Regions from separate parts of the Marinococcus sp. LNSP9103-4 genome, predicted to be linked through region 2. Evidence: riboswitches for the same ligand, from Rfam matches in the RefSeq annotation. Region 2 holds a riboswitch; the other holds the start of a gene.
The links. Region 2 has a riboswitch for thiamine pyrophosphate ahead of ACTRXG_RS04615 (thiamine phosphate synthase). Riboswitches for the same ligand answer to the same signal wherever they lie in the genome.

Region 1: it holds a riboswitch for thiamine pyrophosphate, as region 2 does, so the genes downstream of both, tenA (thiaminase II) here and ACTRXG_RS04615 (thiamine phosphate synthase) in region 2, are expected to answer to the same signal.

The regions. Positions count from the first base shown of each region.
Region 1 is NZ_JBQLIA010000040.1:765-10,768, forward strand. It holds gene map (type I methionyl aminopeptidase) at 1-411, opposite strand, end outside; gene ACTRXG_RS16470 (DUF2254 domain-containing protein) at 529-1,833, shown strand; gene ACTRXG_RS16475 (NADPH-dependent FMN reductase) at 1,898-2,458, shown strand; TPP riboswitch at 2,593-2,696, shown strand; gene tenA (thiaminase II) at 2,834-3,529, shown strand; gene ACTRXG_RS16485 (ECF transporter S component) at 3,529-3,882, shown strand; gene ACTRXG_RS16490 (ABC transporter permease) at 3,882-4,121, shown strand; gene ACTRXG_RS16495 (ABC transporter ATP-binding protein) at 4,118-5,782, shown strand; gene ACTRXG_RS16500 (energy-coupling factor transporter transmembrane component T family protein) at 5,775-6,533, shown strand; gene ACTRXG_RS16505 (flavodoxin domain-containing protein) at 6,602-7,054, opposite strand; gene ACTRXG_RS16510 (aspartate/glutamate racemase family protein) at 7,226-7,927, shown strand; gene ACTRXG_RS16515 (DUF488 domain-containing protein) at 7,946-8,320, shown strand; gene hmpA (NO-inducible flavohemoprotein) at 8,614-9,828, shown strand; gene ACTRXG_RS16525 (cupin domain-containing protein) at 9,927-10,004, shown strand, end outside.
Region 2 is NZ_JBQLIA010000004.1:158,504-168,507, forward strand. It holds gene ACTRXG_RS04605 (potassium/proton antiporter) at 1-1,274, shown strand, start outside; gene ACTRXG_RS04610 (AEC family transporter) at 1,332-2,231, shown strand; TPP riboswitch at 2,284-2,383, shown strand; TPP riboswitch at 2,440-2,542, shown strand; gene ACTRXG_RS04615 (thiamine phosphate synthase) at 2,585-3,196, shown strand; gene thiO (glycine oxidase ThiO) at 3,186-4,310, shown strand; gene thiS (sulfur carrier protein ThiS) at 4,294-4,494, shown strand; gene ACTRXG_RS04630 (thiazole synthase) at 4,499-5,263, shown strand; gene ACTRXG_RS04635 (ThiF family adenylyltransferase) at 5,260-6,279, shown strand; gene ACTRXG_RS04640 (general stress protein) at 6,340-6,681, shown strand; gene ACTRXG_RS04645 (NAD-dependent epimerase/dehydratase family protein) at 7,377-8,525, shown strand; gene ACTRXG_RS04650 (glycosyltransferase family 4 protein) at 8,545-9,705, shown strand; gene ACTRXG_RS04655 (GtrA family protein) at 9,737-10,004, shown strand, end outside.

The DNA of each region.
Region 1 (10,004 bases), on a different contig from region 2:
GGCCTGTTCAATACCTTTATATAAAGATGCTTCTGTAACCTCCATCAGCCGTTCGAGTTCACTGCTTACTTCCCCAACCGCATAGGTCCAGGCGGAATCCGCCAGGGCTCCGTTTAAATTTACAACCATATCGATTGTAACGAGGTCACCGTTTTCAAGAGGGCGGGATCTTGGGAAACCATGGCAGATTTCATCGTTTACCGAGGCGCAGGTGGCATATTTGTATCCCTGAAACCCTTTTTGTTCAGGAGTTGCGCCGCGTTCTGCCAGAAATTTTTCGACAAAATCGTCAATTTGTTTTGTAGTGACGCCTGGTTTGACCATTTTGGCGATTTCTTTATGGCAGGCGGCAAGAATTTTTCCTGCTTCATGCATAAGCTCAATCTCTCGTTCTGTCTTTAACGTTACCATCATTTGTCTCCTTTTATTCAGTATCAAATACTATTGTAAAACATTCGTATAAGAAATGCATTGTTTGATGATTTCCTTTATAATGGCGGGATTGCATGACAGAGATGGAGGTAAATCATGAAAAAACAGAAATGGTATGTACAACTCAGGGACAAGTTTTGGTTTATTCCAGGATGCTACGGTATTCTTAGCTTAATAATAGTAATAGGCGCTTCTATCATGGATCAGCAGGTGCTGCGGCCAGTTTACAATAATATGCCTTCTATGCTGATCGTGGAAAATAACACTGCTACTTCTTTATACAGTGCATTAGTGACGGCATTGCTGACGTTGACAACCATAAGTTTTTCTTCGATTATGGTCGTTCTGACCACGTATGCCACACAGTTTACCCCAAGGGCTCTGCAGGATTTCATGAAAAGCCCGACGACGCAGCATACACTTGGGGTATTTACGTTTGGGGTATTATTTACTCTGGTAAATATGCTGCTTTTTTCGAGCGAAGGCAGTAGCCAAATTTTGATGCCAATGCTGACAGTTCTTGTGGCGCTTGGCTGTCTGGCTTTTTTTATTATCTTTATTTATCACTCCACCCAGTGGCTGCAGGTGAATCATTTGATCAGCCATATAAGATCTGATGCCTCCAGGGTGATCCGGGATGCCTACACTTATTCGGGGGTGCACAGCTTCAGCGAATGGAGCGATGATTTTCGAAATGACGAAGAAGCAATCGTTTATGCCGAACGGTCGGGGTATACCAATATGGTGAAAATGCCTGAACTGATTGAATGGGCCAGGCAGCAGGGAGCCGTGGTTGAATGCCTGTTCCAGGTAGGAGACTACGTTCATCAGGGAGAGCCTTTATTTCGCTATTGGTCAAAGCATAGTTTATCCCCGAAAATATTGAGAAGTTTTTTATTAGTAGGAGAAGAGAGAAGCAATGTTCAGGACATCGAATTCTCCATGCAGAAAATTGTAGAAATAGCGCTGCGGGCCATTTCGCCTGCAATCAATGATCCACACACAGCAGCGAACTGCATCAACCGTATTGGGGCACTGCTTTCCGAACTCAGCCATGAACACAAAAATGACCAATACTTCGCTGACAATCAGAATGAGCTGCGGTTATTCATGCCTGTAAAACCCTTTAGGGAATATTTATATAAAAGCTTTTATCAGGTGAGATTGTACGGTTACGAAGATATTTCGGTAATGGGAGCCTGCATGGAAGCACTGACGATGCTCGTGAAAACAGGAGATCCGTCTGTGTTAAAGGAAGTGGATTCATTTTCCCGTTACATGGAGCAGGCGGTCGCTCCGGAACAGCTTGCGGACTGGGACAGGGAATACTGGGAGGAGCGTGTGCAGAAAAAGAACACAGCTCTGCATCAGGCACTTACAAAAAGTAAGCAGATAACTTGAAACAGCCAGTAACGTGTGTGTATGATATATAAATGAAGTTCAACACGAAAGGATGAAAGTTCAAATGAAAGTAGCAGCTATCGTAGGAAGTATTCGCCAGGAATCATTTAACGGAAAGTTAGTGGAGTACATGCAGGATCGTTACAGTGACATCATGGATATTAATATTTTAGATATCCGCGATCTTCCGCACTATGATCAGGATGAGGAAAGCAACGCTCCGGACTATGTGCAGGAATACAAGCGTTCTGTACGTGAAGCGGACGCCGTGCTTATCGCCACTCCGGAATATAACGGTTCGATTTCCGGCGTGCTTAAAAATGCTCTTGACTGGAATTCCCGGGTCGATTACGACTTTGCCGGCAAACCAACCATGCTTGTAGGAGCTTCTCTTGGAGGCCTGGGCACAGTGAAAGCGCAGATGCATCTTCGCCAGATTCTGAGCGCTCCCGGTATGAGTGCAAAAGTACTGCCTGGAAATGAAGTACTGATCGGAGCCGTCCATGAAAAAATGAATGAAAACGGAGATTTAACAGATCAGGGCACGATTGATTTTCTTGATAATGTCGTAGCCGAATTCGAACGTTTTTATCAGGAAACGCGGGCTGTGGCGAACCGCGCGTAATATGCAGAAAAACCCTGTTGGCATAGGCCTGCAGGGTTTTTGAATGCAGATTTTTGCTCAGAGGGAGAAGGCGGATTATAAAAATCACCTTTGACTTCCTGACATAATATGATAAAGTGTAGACAACTTAATAGGGAATCCACTAGGGGTGCCGAAAGCGGCTGAGATAAGGACTAACCTTAATCCCTTTGAACCTGATCTGGTTAAGGCCAGCGTAGGAAAGTGGAGACGGCAGAATACGTCTATTTCAAAAGCACAAGCTTTACCATAGAGGACGTTTATTCTAAGCCACTCCACCAATGGAGTGGCTTTTTTTGCCCCATTGGTCCTGACTGCCCGTAGTGGTTCCCTCCTAATTTAAAGGAGGAAGTTACAATGAAATTTTCAGAGCTTTTATGGCAGGACACAGAGCACATTTTTGAAGCCTGCTGGAGAAATCCGTTTGTACAGGGTATCGGGAAAGGGGAGCTCCCAAAAGCATCTCTTATCCATTACGTGAAGCAGGATTTTGAATACTTAAACGCCATGATCAAGGCAAAAGCAATTGGGGTAACAAAGTGTACGTCAAGAGAAGACATGGTTATGTTTAAAGATACCATTGATTTTGTTTTAAACAGCGAAACGCACCCGCATCATAATTTGTGTGAGCAGGCGGGCGTGGGCTATGAGGAATTGCAGGGCTATGCGCTTGCTCCGGTATCTCAGCATTACGTGCTTCACATGCTGCACCATGCCGAAAAAGGAACACTTGGTGATGTAATTGCGGTAACGCTTGCCTGCCCGTGGGTGTATTTGTATGTGGGTGAAAGGCTGATGGAGGAAGTGCAGCCGGACGAAACCCATCCGTTCAATGACTGGATTCGTTTTTACGGGGACCGTGAGGAAAGGGAAATGTATAAATATATTGACCGCCTTGATGAACTGGCAGAAACAGCCACAGAAGAAGAAAAACAGCGCTGGCGGACGTTGTTTATGGAAGGGTGCCAGCTTGAGTATATGTTTTTTGAGGACGCTTATTATGCAAAAGACTGGCCCTTTGCCAGAACGTTAACAGACGGGGAAAAAGTCTAATGATAAACAAACGCTTAAACCTCCGGGATATTGTCGTCATCTCGTTTATTTCAGCAGTTCTCGGCGTCCTTTATCTTCTTTGGGTGCTGCTGGGACAAATGGTTACCGGCATCTTCGGCCCAGTTGGAGGAGGCCTGATGGCGGGCTTCTGGATCCTTGCGCCTGTGATTTGTGCCTATATCGTTCAAAAACCGGGAGCGGCGCTGCTTGCAGAGCTTATTGCGGCTGGCACTGAAGTTATGGCGGGGTCTGTCAGTGCAGGAGCAGTGCTCGTGCTCGGCTTCACCCAGGGGCTCGCTGCAGAATTGATTTTCGCTCTGTTTTTTACCGGGTGTTCCGTCTGCCAGTATTAATGCTTGCCGGGTCGGCCGGAACGTTTGCTGCATTTTTAACCCAGTATGCCCTTTATGGATTCAGCCAGTACGCAGGTTCTGTTGTTGTATTTATGCTGGTAACAATGCTTATAAGCGGCGCTCTTTTAGCCGGATGGGCAGGGAAAAGCTTTGCGGATGCGCTGGTAAAGACTGGAGTGCTTGACCGCTTTGCCCTTGGCCGTCAATACCGTCTCGGCCAGCAGAGGGATGCTGTATGATTTACGCAGACAAATTGACCATTGCGTACCCTTTTGCTAAGCCTTCGATAGAAGGTTTTTCAGCAGAAATATGTACTGGGGAAAACGTGCTGCTGCTCGGTCCGAGCGGTTCAGGCAAAAGTACGCTTGCTCTCGCTATCCAGGGAATTCTTCCGCGTTCTGTGGAGGCGCAGGTTTCGGGCGGTCTGAGCGTGTTTGGGGAAAATCCGGCGGTGAAAAGTATTACGGAGGCCGCCAGGCAGGCGGCGCTTTTGTTCCAGGATCCGGATACCCAGTTCTGCATGCCGACCGTGCGGGAAGAGCTTGTATTCACGCTTGAAAATCTGCGGGTGCCTGCAGGTGATATCGAGGCCCGCATACACGAAGCCTTACAATTTACAGATATGCTTCACTGCATTGATGCCCGTATCGACACACTGTCCGGCGGGATGAAGCAAAAAATAGCTGTTTCCTGTTTAGCTGCTGTGAATCCGCGGATATGGATTCTGGATGAACCGCTCTCCCAGCTCGATCCGGTAAGCCGGCAAGCAGTGGCTTCGCTTCTTGGCCGCATTGCAGCAGATAGTGATAAAACACTGGTTTTGATTGAGCATCAATTAAATGAAGTAATGGAGTGGGTAGACCGGGTGATCGTATTGAACCACGATGGCCAGGTGTCTGCGGATGGAAGCCCGGCACGTATATTCAATTCTCATGCAGCTGTACTCGAAGCAGAAGGAGTATGGCTGCCGGCTCCTGCAGAAGCCGGAAAGAAATTACTGAAAAAGTCAGAGGATCCCAAATCCGCTCTTCCCATTACTTTATTGGAATGGGAGAGGTTTGCAGCGGATTATTCCGCTGCAGCAGTTCTTGCATCTCTGCCGCAGCCGAAAAAGGTAAGTGATCCTTCACTTGAACCACCTGTTCTGGAGGTGAAGCAGGCGGCCTTTGCCTATGGCGAGCAAACGGTTTTCGAAAACGTATCTTTTTCCCTGTACCCAGGGGGAATGACTGCTCTAGTCGGTGCAAACGGAGCAGGAAAGAGCACGCTCGCACGTGTCCTCACTGGATGGGAATCTCTTAAAAGCGGCTCTATATATGTTAACGGAGAAGATATTGCCAGTCTGAAGCCGTACGAAATTGCTAAAACCTTCGGAATTGTTTTTCAGCAGCCCGAGCATCAGTTTGTAGCACAGACCGTGGAAAAAGAAATACGCTACGGAATGGAAATGGAAGGGTGGTGCGAAAAAGATATTGATCAGCAGACAAATGAACTGCTGATTCAATTTCAGCTCGGACATATTCGAAAGAATCATCCATTTCAGCTCAGCCAGGGAGAAAAAAGGCGCCTTTCGGTGGCAGTCATGGTAACGAACAACCAGTCCGTATTAATTTTGGATGAGCCGGCGTTTGGTCTTGATAAGCGAAATACCGATGCTTTATTTGAAGTGCTTGAGCAGTGCCGGCGACGTGGAAAAGCGGTTCTCTGGCTGACGCATGATATGGATCTGGTCTATACAAAAGCTGGACGGGTTTTGGCGCTGGCGGAACGAACACTTGCCTGTGATGACGGCGTGGAAGCATTTTTCAGTGGGAGCATGGATTTAGCTAAAATCGGTGTCCGCCCGCCGGTAGTAAAGCTTATGAGCTTAAAGAAAAAGGAAACAGTAAGCCATGCTTGAAGAAATCCAGACTCGGAACGCTTTTTTGCAGCACGTACATCCAACGCTGAAGCTGATAAGTCTTTTCACCGTATTTTTCTGCATGATTTTCGTTTATGATATTTGGCGCCCGCTTGCCGTTTTGCTGTTAACGGTTGCTGCCGTCGCCTTTTTGGGAAAGGTGCCGTTAAAGCTGCTGCTCGTACTTATGCTTCCATTTGGGCTCTTTGGGTTCAGCTTTATATGGCTTCAGGTTGTTTTTCCTGACGAAAGAGGATCCACAGTTCTTTTCTATGTATTCCAAATGCCGGTTGCTCTTGAAAATATTCAAACAGGAATCTCGCTCGGTCTGCGGGCAATGGTGTTTGCATCCTGGTCGCTTCTTTTTGTTCTCACTACCTCTCCCGTGAGTTTAGTGATAAGCCTGATACAAAAATGGCATGTGCCTCCAAATATTGGTTATGGAATGATGGCCGCCTACCGTTTTCTCCCCCAACTGCGGGAGGAACTGGTGGTTATCCGGAGAGCCCGGCAAATCAGAGGGATGGGCAAAAAGCCTAAAATGCGGGAGTGGAAAGAGATGGCCGTGCCCTTGATGGCAGGGGCTGTACGAAAGGCAGAAAGAACAGCGCTCGCAATGGAATCGAAAGGGTTTGACGGCTCCAGAGAAAGAACGGAATACGTACAGATGAATTATAAAAAAACGGACATATGGTTCAGTGCCGGGTTTATATTGTTTATGATTTTCGTTTTTCTTATGCCAATGCCGTGACAGATCAACTGTATTAATTAAAGGTAACCCCGGGAACTCACGGCCCCCGGGGTTATTCGTGCTGACTATTATTTCACTAAAAACTTTTCTTCGATGCTGTCGACATAGCTTTTAATATCTTCAGCAATGTTATCCATTTCATCCACATCGACTTTCATGGTGGGAATCTCACCCTTATGTCCATTTTTGCGGAATTGCTCGATCATCTCATCCACAGCTCCGGCGAAGTTTTCATACGCGTGATCCCCGGAGCCGAAGATGGAAATTGAAAGGCCGGAAATATCATAGGCGAAAAGATCTTCAAGAAAATCTTCCGTTTCTTCGGGGATATCACCTTCACCCCACGTATACGTACCCATAATGAGCAGATCGTGAGGGAGGGGGTCTTCGTTTGGAAGGCCATCGGCGATCATATCCATCAGCTCTACTTCGTGCCCGCGGTTGATGAGCTCTTCTTCCGTATCAATAGCCATATCTTCAGTATTTCCAGTCATTGTGGAATAGAACAAAAGTATTCGCATATGTCCATTCCTTTCTTTTATAGGCTCGTGCATAAAATACATATTTAATATACTTATTATATATTCGGCGGCCGGATTGTGCAATCATCCTGGTGAATAGAGGTGCACACTAAATGTGTTAAAATATATATTGGTAATATATATTAACGCTTTAATGAAGGAGGAGAAAAAATGAAACAGATAGGTATTATCGGTGGCCTCGGTCCGGAATCGACAGTGGAATATTATCAATCCATCATTAAAAAGTATCAGGAAAAGAAGAATAGTCTTCAGGTGCTTCCGGAATTGTACATTAATAGCATTAATATGTACAACATTTTTACGTATATTTCGGAAGAACGAATGGACGATCTGATCGAATATTTAGGCAACGCTGCCCGTAAGCTTGAACTGCTCGACGTTGATGGAATCATTATTGCAGCCAACACTCCGCACCTTGTATTCGATGAAGTGCAGAAGCAGGTCGAGTTGCCGATGCTCAGCATCGTGGACGCCGCGGTGGAAGCAGCAGAAAATGAGGGTGCCGAAAACATTGGGCTGCTGGGCACAAAGTTTACGATGGATAAGAATTTTTTTAAGAAGCCGTTCGAAGCGAATGGAAAGAATATTTATGTGCCAGCTGAAAGCACACAGCAGTATTTACACGAAAAAATTGTCAGTGAGCTCGAAAATGGTATCGTAAATCCTGAGACGAAAAAAGAATTTGAGCGGATCACCGTGGAAATGATCGAACAACACGGGCTTGATACCTTGATTCTTGGCTGCACTGAACTGCCGATAATTCTTTCTGAAGAAGATTTTTCGATTCCGTTTTTAGATACAATGCAGGTGCACGTAAACAAGGTCGTAGACTTTATGTTTGAAGAAAAATAAAGCAGAAGGAGGGCAACAATGGCCATTCAATTGAAAAGAATTTATGAAGACCCGGAGGAAAAAGACGGGTATCGGATTTTAGTCGACGGCGTGTGGCCGAGGGGAATAGCAAAGGAAAAAGCTAAAGTGGATGAATGGAGCAGGGACGTTGCTCCTTCAAAAGAGCTGCGGCAATGGTTCTCCCACGATCCGGAGAAATTTGACGAATTCAAAGAGAAGTATAAGCAGGAGCTTCAACAGAATAACGAACAGACTGAAGCTCTCGATCAGTTAAAAAAGAACGTACGTGAGCAGAATAAGCAGTTGACGCTCGTGTTTGCTGCGAAGGAAGAAACGTATAATCATGCCCGTGTCTTAAAAGAAATTCTTGACCGTCAGCCGAAGGATTCTTAACGAAGAAGAGGTGACAACGATGGAGGAGTATCTGGGCCAATGCAGTGAATGCGGCAAAGAAATTTACTGCCGGGACGGCTTTATGGAAGGGGTTCATGAGTACGGCCGGCTGTACTGCTTTGAATGCGCCAAATAAATATACAGTACTCCGTTTCCAGGTGGAAACGGAGTTATTTTGTATATAAAAGCTGAATGTGAACGTTTAATGAAGTATTTCTAAAAGTATAGATTTAAATATGTATTTATAATACACTTTTTGTAGAAATTAAAAACGTTTTCATTGGAGGAATTTGATGCTTGCACCGCAAACGATTGAAACTGTAAAAGCAACAGCCCCGGCTATTCAGGCCAACGCTGCTGCCATCGGCAACCGTTTTTATGAAATGTTATTTGAAAAAGCACCCGAACTGCGGAATATGTTTAACCAGACGAACCAGGAAACAGGCGTACAGCCGGAAGCTCTTGCTTATTCTGTCTACCAGGCCGGAGCGAATATTGACCGCCTGGAAGAGCTTCGGCCTACTATTGAACGCATAGCGGAAAAACACCGGGCCCTGGATGTCAGGCCGGAGCATTACGGGTTAGTAGGGGAAACACTGCTCGAAGCGGTGGAGGAAGTGCTCGGAGACGCAGCAACTCCGGAGATCCTGGATGCCTGGGGAGAAGCGTATCACGCGCTTGCCGATATCTTTATTCAAAAAGAAGCAGTCAAGTACGAAGAAGTAGAGGCCGCCCGCGGCGGGTGGACAGGCTACCGTCCGTTTTATGTAGCGGAAAAAGTACCGGAGAGCGATGTTATCACTTCATTTTACTTAAAGCCGCAGGACGGTGGAGCGATTATACCGCAGCAGCCGGGACAGTATTTAACGCTGCAGGCAGACATCGAAGGAGAACCCTATACCCATATGCGCCATTACAGTCTATCGGATGCTCCGAATGAAAATTTTTACCGGATCAGCGTAAAGCGTGAGGACCCCGAGGACGGAAACCCGGCCGGTATTGTGTCGAATTATCTGCACCGGGACGTAAAAGAAGGAGATGTACTGCTGTTCGCAGCACCGGCAGGAGAGTTTGTGATGGAAACAGAGGAAATGCCAATTGTACTAATCAGCGGCGGCGTCGGAGTAACCCCGATGATGAGTATGCTGAATACACTCGTGCAGGAAGATACGAAACGAAACGTAACGTTTATTCATGCCGCTGACAGCAGTAAGGTTCATGCCATGAAAGCACATGTGGAGCAGCTCGCAGATACGTATTCAAACATTGAGGCCTATACCTGTTATTCCGAACCGACAGAGGAAGACCGTTCGAACGAAATGTTTGATAAAGAAGGATATATTGATGCCCCGTGGCTGGAAACCGTCCTTCCTGACGAACAGGCAGATTTTTATTTCTGCGGTCCGACGCCTTTTATGCAAGTAGTTAACGGAATTTTAAAGGATAGAGGAGTGCCGGCAGAACGTCGCCATTATGAAGTTTTCGGGCCGGAAAGCACGATTGAATAATTAAAACCCAGAGATAAAACTGGTTCAGCAGCTGCGGCATATCTATTTAGATTCTGCCGCAGCTGTTTTTAAATTTAATAGAAGAAAGGAAGAAAAATATGAAAATCCAGAGTCTTACACAATTAGCTCCTTTCGGCGAAGACCGAATGGCAAATGAAGTTGTTTTTAAAAAGAAC
Region 2 (10,004 bases):
GAATTATAGCCCTGATCATTATTTTATTTGAAGGGGGCACCCAGACAAGGTGGCGCGATATTAGACCGGTGGTGGGGCCTTCCGTAACGCTCGCCACGTTTGGCGTTCTGTTTACGGCTGCCCTAATGGGGCTGGTGGCAAAGCAGCTGCTTGATCTGACCTGGCTCGAAGCGATGCTTCTCGGAGCTACAGTCGGTTCGACAGACGCCGCTGCCGTCTTTGCCGCTTTGAAGGGACGGAGCATTGATAAAAAAATGGGGTCCACCCTCGAAGCGGAATCGGGGAGTAACGACCCAATGGCGGTGTTTTTAACGCTCTTCTTTATTGAATTAATATTGGCAGATTCGCCAAACGTCTGGCTGCTATCCGGTGCATTTTTCTGGCAGATGGGCGCCGGTCTTGCGATGGGCGGGTTGTTCGGATGGGCAGCCTCATGGACCATTAACCGTATTAACCTGGATTCTAGTGGACTCTATCCTCTGTTTGCGATCGCTTTCGCGCTGTTAACCTACAGTGTGACCTCAAGCATGAGCGCAAGCGGGTTTTTGGCAGTATATGTAGCAGCGCTTTTAATAGGTAACTCCGATTTGATTTACCGCCAGCCGATTTACCGGTTCAACGAGGGCATGGCGTGGATGTCCCAAATAAGCATGTTTATCATCCTGGGATTGCTTGCTTTCCCAAGAGATATTTTGACCTGGTCAAACATCACCATGGGGCTCGCTTTGTCGGCAGTTTTAATGTTTGTGGCACGGCCCCTTGCCACATTTTTGTCGACTTCCTTTTTCGGCTATAAACCAAAGCAGAATATATTTTTATCCTGGGCAGGTCTGCGCGGGGCGGTGCCGATTATTTTGGCTACATACCCGATTGTTGCTGGTGTGGAGTCGGGCAGCCAAATTTTTAATGTCGTCTTCTTTATCGTGCTGACGTCTGCGCTGATCCAGGGGGCGACCATCGCTCCATTAGCGAAATGGCTTCACTTATCCGGTCCGCTCCGCGAAGCGCCAACTCATTCCCTGGAGCTGGTGTCACTCGGAAAAGCGAACGCAGAAATTATGGAATTTCAAACGAATGAAGCGACGCCGATTGTCGGACAGACGCTCCAAAGCATTGAATTTCCCGCATCTGCGCTGATCAGCGCGATTGTTCGGGACGATGAACTGGTCACTCCGGTTGGTGAGACAATAATCCAGGCCGGTGATTATTTGTATATTCTTGTATCACGTAAAGAAAAACGTATTTTAAAGCAGATGCTCCAGCACGATTACTGAGAAAAAGCGGCCAGCGTTAAGAGGCATTAAATTTGAGGAAAGAAGGAAGGGCTCCGCATGGGTGTGCTGATCAATGTATTGATCCCAATCATTTTAATATTTACGATTGGCTATTTGCTGCAGAAAAGACAGGCAGTGGATATTCGGCCGGTGTCGGCTGTCGCTCTTTATGTATTGACGCCTGCGCTTGTTTTCCGGACATTCTATGAAAGAGAGCTGAACAGCGATATGCTTTCGATGGCTCTGTTTTCCCTGGTATTTTTAGCGGTTATGACCGGGCTGATCAAATTAGTGTCCTACGTGCGTAAATGGCCGAAAGCTAACGAAACCGGCATGATGCTCTCTACCGTGTTTATGAATGCGGGCAATTACGGTGCTCCGTTAATTGCTTTTGCGTTTGGTGATACAGCCTTTGCCTACTCTATCGTTTTTATGGTCATTCAGACGATGCTGATGAATACTGTAGGCGTCTATATCGCAAACAGTGCCAATATGGATGCGGCTGACGCGTTCCGGACGGTACTGCGGATGCCGGTATTTTATGCACTGCTCGCCGGTATTGTCTTCCAGCTGACCGGGATACCGGTCGGAGCGACCTATTATGAAGCCCTCGATATGCTCGCGAGCGCTGCAATACCGGTGGTTATGATTATCCTGGGGATGCAGCTTGCACGCATATCCGTCAAAAGCATGGATTGGAAGCTTGTTAGTGCAGGTACGTTTTTACGGCTTGTATTCGCGCCGGCTCTCGCTTACGTAATTGCCCTGCTGCTGCAGACCAGCGACACGTTAACGACCGTGCTGGTTGTTTCAACAGCGATGCCGAGTGCAGCAACCATGGCAATGATTTCTGTACAATTTGATTCCAACCCCCAGCTTGTTTCGAGTATTACACTGGTGACGACTATTTTAAGCGTTCCTTCCCTGTGGGTGGTGCTGTCGATTTTCCAGGCATAAAATTCCGCATCGAATTGACGGAAGAAGAGTACCGCGTTATGATATAAATAATATTAACCACTAGGGGTGCCTGTTGGCTGAGACAGCGTAAAGCTGATCCCTTTGAACCTGATCTGGATTATACCAGCGGAGGGAAGTGGGGAAGAGATGCCAATACGACTATCTCCCCCGCTTTCTAAATGAAAGCGGGGTTTTTTGTGGAAAATATTATATTTGCTGGGGGTGCCTGCTGAGGCTGAGACCGGAGAACTATCCGGAACCCTTTGAACCTGATCTGGAGAGCCAGCGGAGGGAAGCAGCCATGTTGAACCTTTTAACAGGCAGCCTCCTTCCTTCTGGAAGGAGGCTTTTTTATGGATTACAAACCGAAGCCATGTATACATGCGGTATCGCCGCCGGATATAACAGTGGGGGCGTGGAGCGAAAAAACGAGGGAGCTCACAGGAATCGTCGATTACGTGCATATACGTGCGCCTGAATGGACAAAGCGTGAAAAGGAAAGGGCCGTCGAGCTGGCATTAAAAGAAGGAACCGCCCCCGCGCAGCTGATCATAAATGATGAACCGGAGCTTGCTGCTGCATATGGGCTGGCCGGTACCCACCTGCCGGAGCGTCGTGCAATCTATCCGGCATCTGTAAGCTGGGGGCAGTCGATACACTCTATAGAGGCAGCGAAAAGAAGTGAACAGGAGGGAGCATCATGGCTGTATTTTGGTCATGTGTTTGCCTCAGACAGTAAACCTGGAAAGCCGCCGCGCGGAGTCCGGGCGTTGAAAGCTGTGGCGGAAAGCGTCCGCATCCCCGTGATTGCCATCGGAGGAATTGATGCTGACAAGGCAGCAGAAGGTATAAACTGCGGAGCGTCCGGGGTGGCAGCCATTGCATATTTTTATGATGCGGCAGAACCCGGGAAAGCAGCCGAAGAGCTCAGAATCCGGTTAAGGAGTGATGACAATGAAGGCTGATACAGAAGTTCTTATTGTGGGCGCAGGGGTACAGGGATGCTCGCTTGCGTATCAGTTAAGCAAACGGGGGCGTCGTGTGATGGTCATCGAAAAAGAAACCATCGCTTCCGGAGCATCAAAAGCGGCTGCCGGTATGCTCGGAGCCCAGTCTGAATGGGAGGGGCCTGGCCTTTTTCAGGAATTCGCCCTGGAAAGCCGGGAGCTGTTTAAAGAACTGGTCCCTGAAGTGGAAGCGCTTAGCGGAATGGACGTTTCCTACGTGAACAACGGAATGCTGAAGCCTGTATGGGATAAGGCGGGCGAAAAAAAATACCAGCGCGCTGCAGGAAGCAGCTACGGCTCGGAGTGGCTTTCGCCATATGAAGCACTGCGCAGGGAGCCGGCGCTTTCCGAAAATATCCGGGGCGCCTGGTCCATTCCAAAAGACGGCCAGCTTCGTGCCTATGAATGGACAATGGCTCTTGCCAAAGCAGCAAAGGCCCGCGGGACAATGGTACGGGAAAATACTTCAGTGGATCGTCTTTTGGAAGCTGACGGCCGCGTTTACGGTGCGAAAACAAGTGAAGGAGTTGTTGAAGCGGAAGAAGTTGTTTTTACCGGGGGAAGTGCCGGGGCGGAGCTGTTGGATGAGAAGGAGTTCACCCTCTATCCGGTGAAAGGGGAGTGTTTGTCCATACGCATGCCCCGGGAGAATTTGAGACACACCCTCCACACTCCGCAGGTGTATATTGTTCCGAAAAAGGACGGGGAAATCTTTATAGGCGCTTCAGAAAAACCCGGTGACTCGAGTACAGGGGTCACTGTAGCTTCGGTACAGGAGCTGATGAAAGCAGCTGTGCATTTAGTGCCGGGGCTGAAGCATGCGAATGTTGAAAGGCTTTGGAGCGGTGTCCGGCCGCAGACAGGAGACGGGCTGCCATATATGGGACAGACCGAACGGGGTTTGTGGGTAATGACCGGACATTACAGAAACGGTATTTTGCTTTCAGCACTGAGCGGAAGCTGGATGGCTGACCGGATCGAGGGGAAAAGCGTTCGCGAGGACTGGAAGCACCTGTTTGCCGTAGATCCTCAAATACGAAAGGGAGGAATTATTCATGCAGATCACGCTTAATGGTCAATTACAGAATATTGAGAACAGTACCACGGTAGCCGATTTACTTGAAGAGCTTCAGATCGCCCACAAAAAAACAGTGGTGGAGCGCAACGGCACTATTGTAATTGAAGAATTTCACCAGCAGGAAGGTTTAATGGACGGGGATAGAATCGAAATCACTCATTTTGTAGGAGGCGGATGAACAAATGCTTAGTATCGGCAATATGACGTTTGAATCGAATTTATTTCTCGGCACCGGGAAATATAAAGACGCCAGGACGCAGCTGCAGGCTGTAGAAGCATCGGAAACAGAGGTACTGACCTTTGCCGTTCGCAGAATGAACCTGTTTGACAGCAGCCAGCCTGATCCATTTGAACAGATGGACGTCTCAAAGTACCGGCTGCTGCCAAATACAGCCGGGGCCAAAACAGCTGAAGGAGCTGTGCGCACTGCGAAGCTGGCAGAGGCGGCCAACATGTGTGACATGATTAAAGTAGAAGTGATCGGCTGCGATAAAACGCTTCTGCCGGATCCGGTGGAAACGCTCCGGGCCTCAGAACAGCTGCTGAACGAAGGGTTTACTGTCCTTGCCTATACGTCCGATGACGTTGTGCTCGCCAGAAAGCTTCAGGAGCTTGGGGTTCATGCAGTGATGCCGGGAGCCTCCCCTATAGGCACGGGGCTTGGGATCATTAACCCATACAACCTGTCCCACATTATTGAACAGGCGGAAGTCCCGGTGATTGTAGATGCAGGTATTGGGAGTCCGAAGGATGCTGCTTATGCTATGGAGCTCGGCGCTGATGGTGTCCTGCTGAATACGGCCGTTTCGGGCGCGGGCGATCCTGTAAAAATGGCAGAAGCGATGAAATTGGCAGTGAGGGCCGGAGCGCTTGGCGCAGAAGCAGGGCGCATAGATAAAAAATTCTACGCCCAGGCGAGCAGCCCTTTAGGAGGCCTCAGTATTTGAATACGGAAGAACGTTTTTCCCGGCAGCGGTTATTTCACGGAATCGGCCGAAGGGGACAGAAAAGGCTGCAGGAGGCCCACGTCATAGTAGTAGGTGCCGGAGCTCTCGGGAGTTTAACAGCCGAAACTCTCATACGCGCGGGGATCGGAAAATTAACGTTGATTGACCGTGACTATGTGGAGGAAAGCAATCTTCAGCGTCAGCAGCTTTATACGGAAGCGGACGCAGCGACCTATACGCCAAAAGCAGAGGCGGCGAAAAAACGACTGCTTGATATTCAGAGTGATGCTTCTATTGAAATCATTGTGGGAGAAGCAGATCCGGCCCTGCTCGAAAATTGTATGCCTGCAGACCTTATTATTGACGGACTCGATAATATGGAGACACGGCTGATGATTAATGATACAGCGTTGAAGCACCGGATTCCGTGGATTTACGGAGCCTGTGTGGGCGCCTACGGACTGAGCTATACCGTAAGGCCGGGGCAAGGGCCGTGCCTGCGCTGCCTGATGAAGGGCATTGCGATGGAAGGAGAAACGTGTGATACGGTGGGAATTATAGCTCCGGCTGTTCAATTCGTAAGCGCCACTCAGGTGACCGAAGCGATGAAGCTGCTTACCCATTCCTTTGATCAGCTCCGCGGGACACTGTGGTCGTTTGATGTATGGTCGAACGAAAGCTCTTCCATTCATGTGAACTCGCTGCAGGATAAGCATTGTCCTTCCTGCGGGGAATCGCCAGCTTATCCCGCGCTCGCATGGAGTGGGAGAAGCAAGGCGGAAACGCTGTGCGGCAGAGATGCGGTGCAGGTGAAGCCTCTTCCAGACATGCAGGTATCGCTCGAGCGGACGGCGGACGTTCATAAGCAGCACGTCTCCAAAGCGAATCGGCATCTGCTGGTGTTAAATATTGAAAATAAGCGGCTGGTGCTTTTTAAAGACGGAAGAGCCATCATTCACGGCGTTTCTGGGGAAGTAGAAGCAAGATCGTTATACCAGAGATATATTGGAGGATAAATATTCCTTGTTTCATTTTACGGGCGGAGTGGTAATATTCCTTGCAAGGAGGGGGAACTATTGCCTACCGCTCGTATTTTTGTAACCGTAGAAGAAGCACAAAAGGCTGTAGATAAATTAAAGATGCAGGGCATCCAAAGGGAACAGATTTATGCTTTGGCTCTGGAGGCGGAAAAAGCGACTGCAAAAGAATTGAAAGTCAGTGATACAGAGGCAGACGTTAAAAGTCCGGTGGAGTTCGTGAAACAGTTCTTCCGCAACGGTGCGTCCGATATTTATGAACGATTAATAAAGCTTGGATACGGTGATAAAGAAGCCCGGGATCTGAGTGAACAGCTGAAGGAACATAATATACTAATTGCCGTGGATGAAGATCCGGAAAAATTCTCTTTTGACAAGTGAATCTTTTCCGGATTTTGTTCAGCTTTGGGGCCCGCGCCGCTAAACAGGCTTCCTCCGCTTTTCTATGTCCAGCTGCGGAGCCTAACCGCTCGGGGTTACTTTCCATCCGGTTCTGGGCAGCAGGCTGCCCTGCACGTCTGGGAAGTACCTGTCGCGGTTGAACAAGGCTCCTTGGCTTTTCTATCTGTCCAGCTCCAGAAGCCAGCGGCGGCGTGTCCCTTCAGATCTTTGGTAAAGGGAAAAAGCCCCTTTATCCAAAGCTCTTCCAGGGCCCGCGCCGCTAAACAGGCTTCCTCCGCTTTTCTATGTCCAGCTGCGGGTGTTACCAGCTTAATCCATTCGTGATTTCAGATCGTTTGCGACTTCGTCTCAAGCCGACTGAAACCGACGAGCCGTTCAAGCTGGTTCCCAAACACCCTCCGCCTTTCTGTTTTTCTATAAATTTTATGTAATTTTTATGAATTATGGCTGTGATAGCTGCAATGATTAGTTAGTATGATAGAATAACGGTGGTATATAGACAAATAGTTGCGTTAATATAAGGAGAGTGGTATTGTTTCGATGGGAATTCTACTCGGACGTACATATACGACGGCAACTTGCACTCTACGAGGTAGAAATTACCTTATAGATACCCATAGAATTATGTTTGTTTGAATTATCAGATTGTATTAAATGATGTGGAGGTAACTGACGTGAAAATTATTGTTGCAGGTGGAGATGGATTTTGTGGTTGGCCGACCGCGCTTTACTTATCAAAGCAGGGTCATGACGTATCAATTATCGACAGTATGGTACGCAGAAAAATTGATGATGAGCTTCATTCCAATTCGATTACCCCGATTGCAAGCCTTGAAGACAGGGTGGCGAAGTGGAAAGAGCTGACAGGAAAAGAAATACGTACATACGAAGGGGATCTTCAGCATTACGATTTCCTGCAGCAGGTGATGGAACAGGAAAAGCCGGAAGCATTCGTTCACTTTGCTGAACAGCGTTCTGCGCCTTATTCGATGATAGACCGCGAGCACGCAGTCTACACGCAGGTGAACAACGTAGTGGGGAATTTGAACGTGCTTTACGCTATTAAAGAAATGGCTCCGGAGTGCCACCTGATTAAGCTTGGTACGATGGGAGAATACGGCACGCCGAATATTCCAATTGAAGAAGGGTACCTGGAAGTGGAACATAAGGGCCGCAAAGACCGCCTTCCTTTTCCAAAACAGCCGGGCTCCTTCTATCATTTATCAAAAGTACATGACAGCCATAACATTATGTTTGCCTGCAAAGTATGGGGCATCCGGGCTACTGACTTAAACCAGGGCATCGTTTACGGCCTGGATACGAATGAAACCAACATGGACCCGGTGCTTACCAACCGCCTGGACTACGACGGGGTTTTTGGAACAGCGCTGAACCGTTTTATCATCCAGTCCGCCATCGGACGTAACTTGACAGTTTACGGAAAAGGCGGCCAGACCCGCGGCTTCCTGAACCTTGAAGATACAGTGCGCTGTGTGGAAATTGCAGCAGAAAAGCCGGCTGAGCCTGGAGAGTTCCGTGTATTCAATCAGTTCACTGAAGACTTTTCTGTACTCGAACTCGCTGAACGGGTGAAAAAGGTAGCTGAAGAAGAAGGCTACCACGTAGATGTGGATCATCTGGAAAATCCGCGGGTGGAGCTTGAAGAGCATTTCCTTGAAGCGGTAAACACCAATCTTTTAGACTTGGGACTGGAGCCGCACTTTTTAACAGACGACGTTATCCGCCACATCCTAAAAGCGGTGATTGAACATAAAGAGCGGGTAATCGAAGAAAACGTACTGCCGAGTGTGAGCTGGAAATAAAAACGGGGAGTTGTCTTCTATGAAGATAATGATCATCACCGAGACTTTTCTGCCTTCTACAGATGGAATTGTTACACGATTAACAGCCTGCATACGCTGGCTGCATCGTGATGGTCATGAAGTACAGATTGTAGCCCCGGATCTGGGTGTGTATGAATTTGATGGAGCAGAAGTGAAAGGGGTGCCTGCGCGCGCCCTCCCTTTTTATCGTTCAAAGAAGTTCGCTCTCCCGAACCGGGTAGTCAAGAAGTATATACAGGATTTCGGGCCTGACGTCGTACACGTCGTAAACCCCGCGGTTGTAGGCTATTCGGGTGTTAACTATGCGAACAAGCTGGATGTGCCGCTGGTTGCCTCCTATCATACAAATCTGACCCAGTACATGTCCTACTATAATCTGGGCATGCTGAAATGGCTGATGTGGTGGTATGTACGGCGCCTGCATAATAAAGCGGACATTAACCTCTGCACCTCGCAGACCGTGCAGACAGAGCTTCAGGAAAAAAGGTTTGAACGCATGCATCTGTGGAAACGGGGAGTAGATACCGAGCAGTTCCATCCCAGACACCACAGTAGAAAGATGCGGGAGCGGCTTTCCGGTGGAAAAAGCGACAGAACGCTGCTGCTTTATGTAGGACGGCTCGCAGCTGAAAAGGAGATCGAAAAAATCCGCGACGTCCTCGAAGAATCGGACAAGTTTTGTCTGGCCATCGTAGGAGACGGTCCACACCGCGAGGAGCTTGAAAAGCATTTCGAAGGCACGGACACTGTATTTACAGGTTTTATGCATGGAGATGAGCTGGCTTCTACGTTTGCCTCCTCCGATGTTTTTGTCTTTCCTTCCACGACGGAGACGCTGGGGCTTGTGATTATGGAGGCAATGGCCTCCGGCCTGCCTCTTGTTGCTGCAGAAAGCGGGCCCACAAAGGAACAGCTGACCTCGGAACGAAATGGCCTTTTGTATGATCCGCATACGAAAGATGACTTTAAAAACACGGTCTGCCGTTTCGAAGATGAAACCCTCCGTAAACGTCTGGCCGACCAGGCCTTTACAGATGTTGCTACCTTTGGATGGGAAGCGGCAGCAGAGCAGATCCGGGATTTATACAAAGAAGCAGCCGGTGTGAAGGTTTCAAAATCGGCGGAAGATAGTGACACAGTTTCAGAAGAACGCCAGTAAGCGTAGATTTCATCAAGAACAGAGGGGTTCTATGGGTAAGAATCAAAAGCGGCGTGGTCCTCTTCAGGCGCTTCAGTTTAGTGCGATTGGTGTAACGAATGCTGTAGTCGATATAGGGGCGTTGAATCTGCTTCTATTTCTTTTTCCAAGTGAAGAGCGGATGACTTTAACGCTTTTTAATACGATCGCTTACGCGCTGGCGGTAACAAACAGCTACATCTGGAACGTGTTTATTACGTTTCGGGATTCTGCGAAAGGAAGTACCCGCCAGCGGTTAGTGTTTATTATTCAGGGACTGA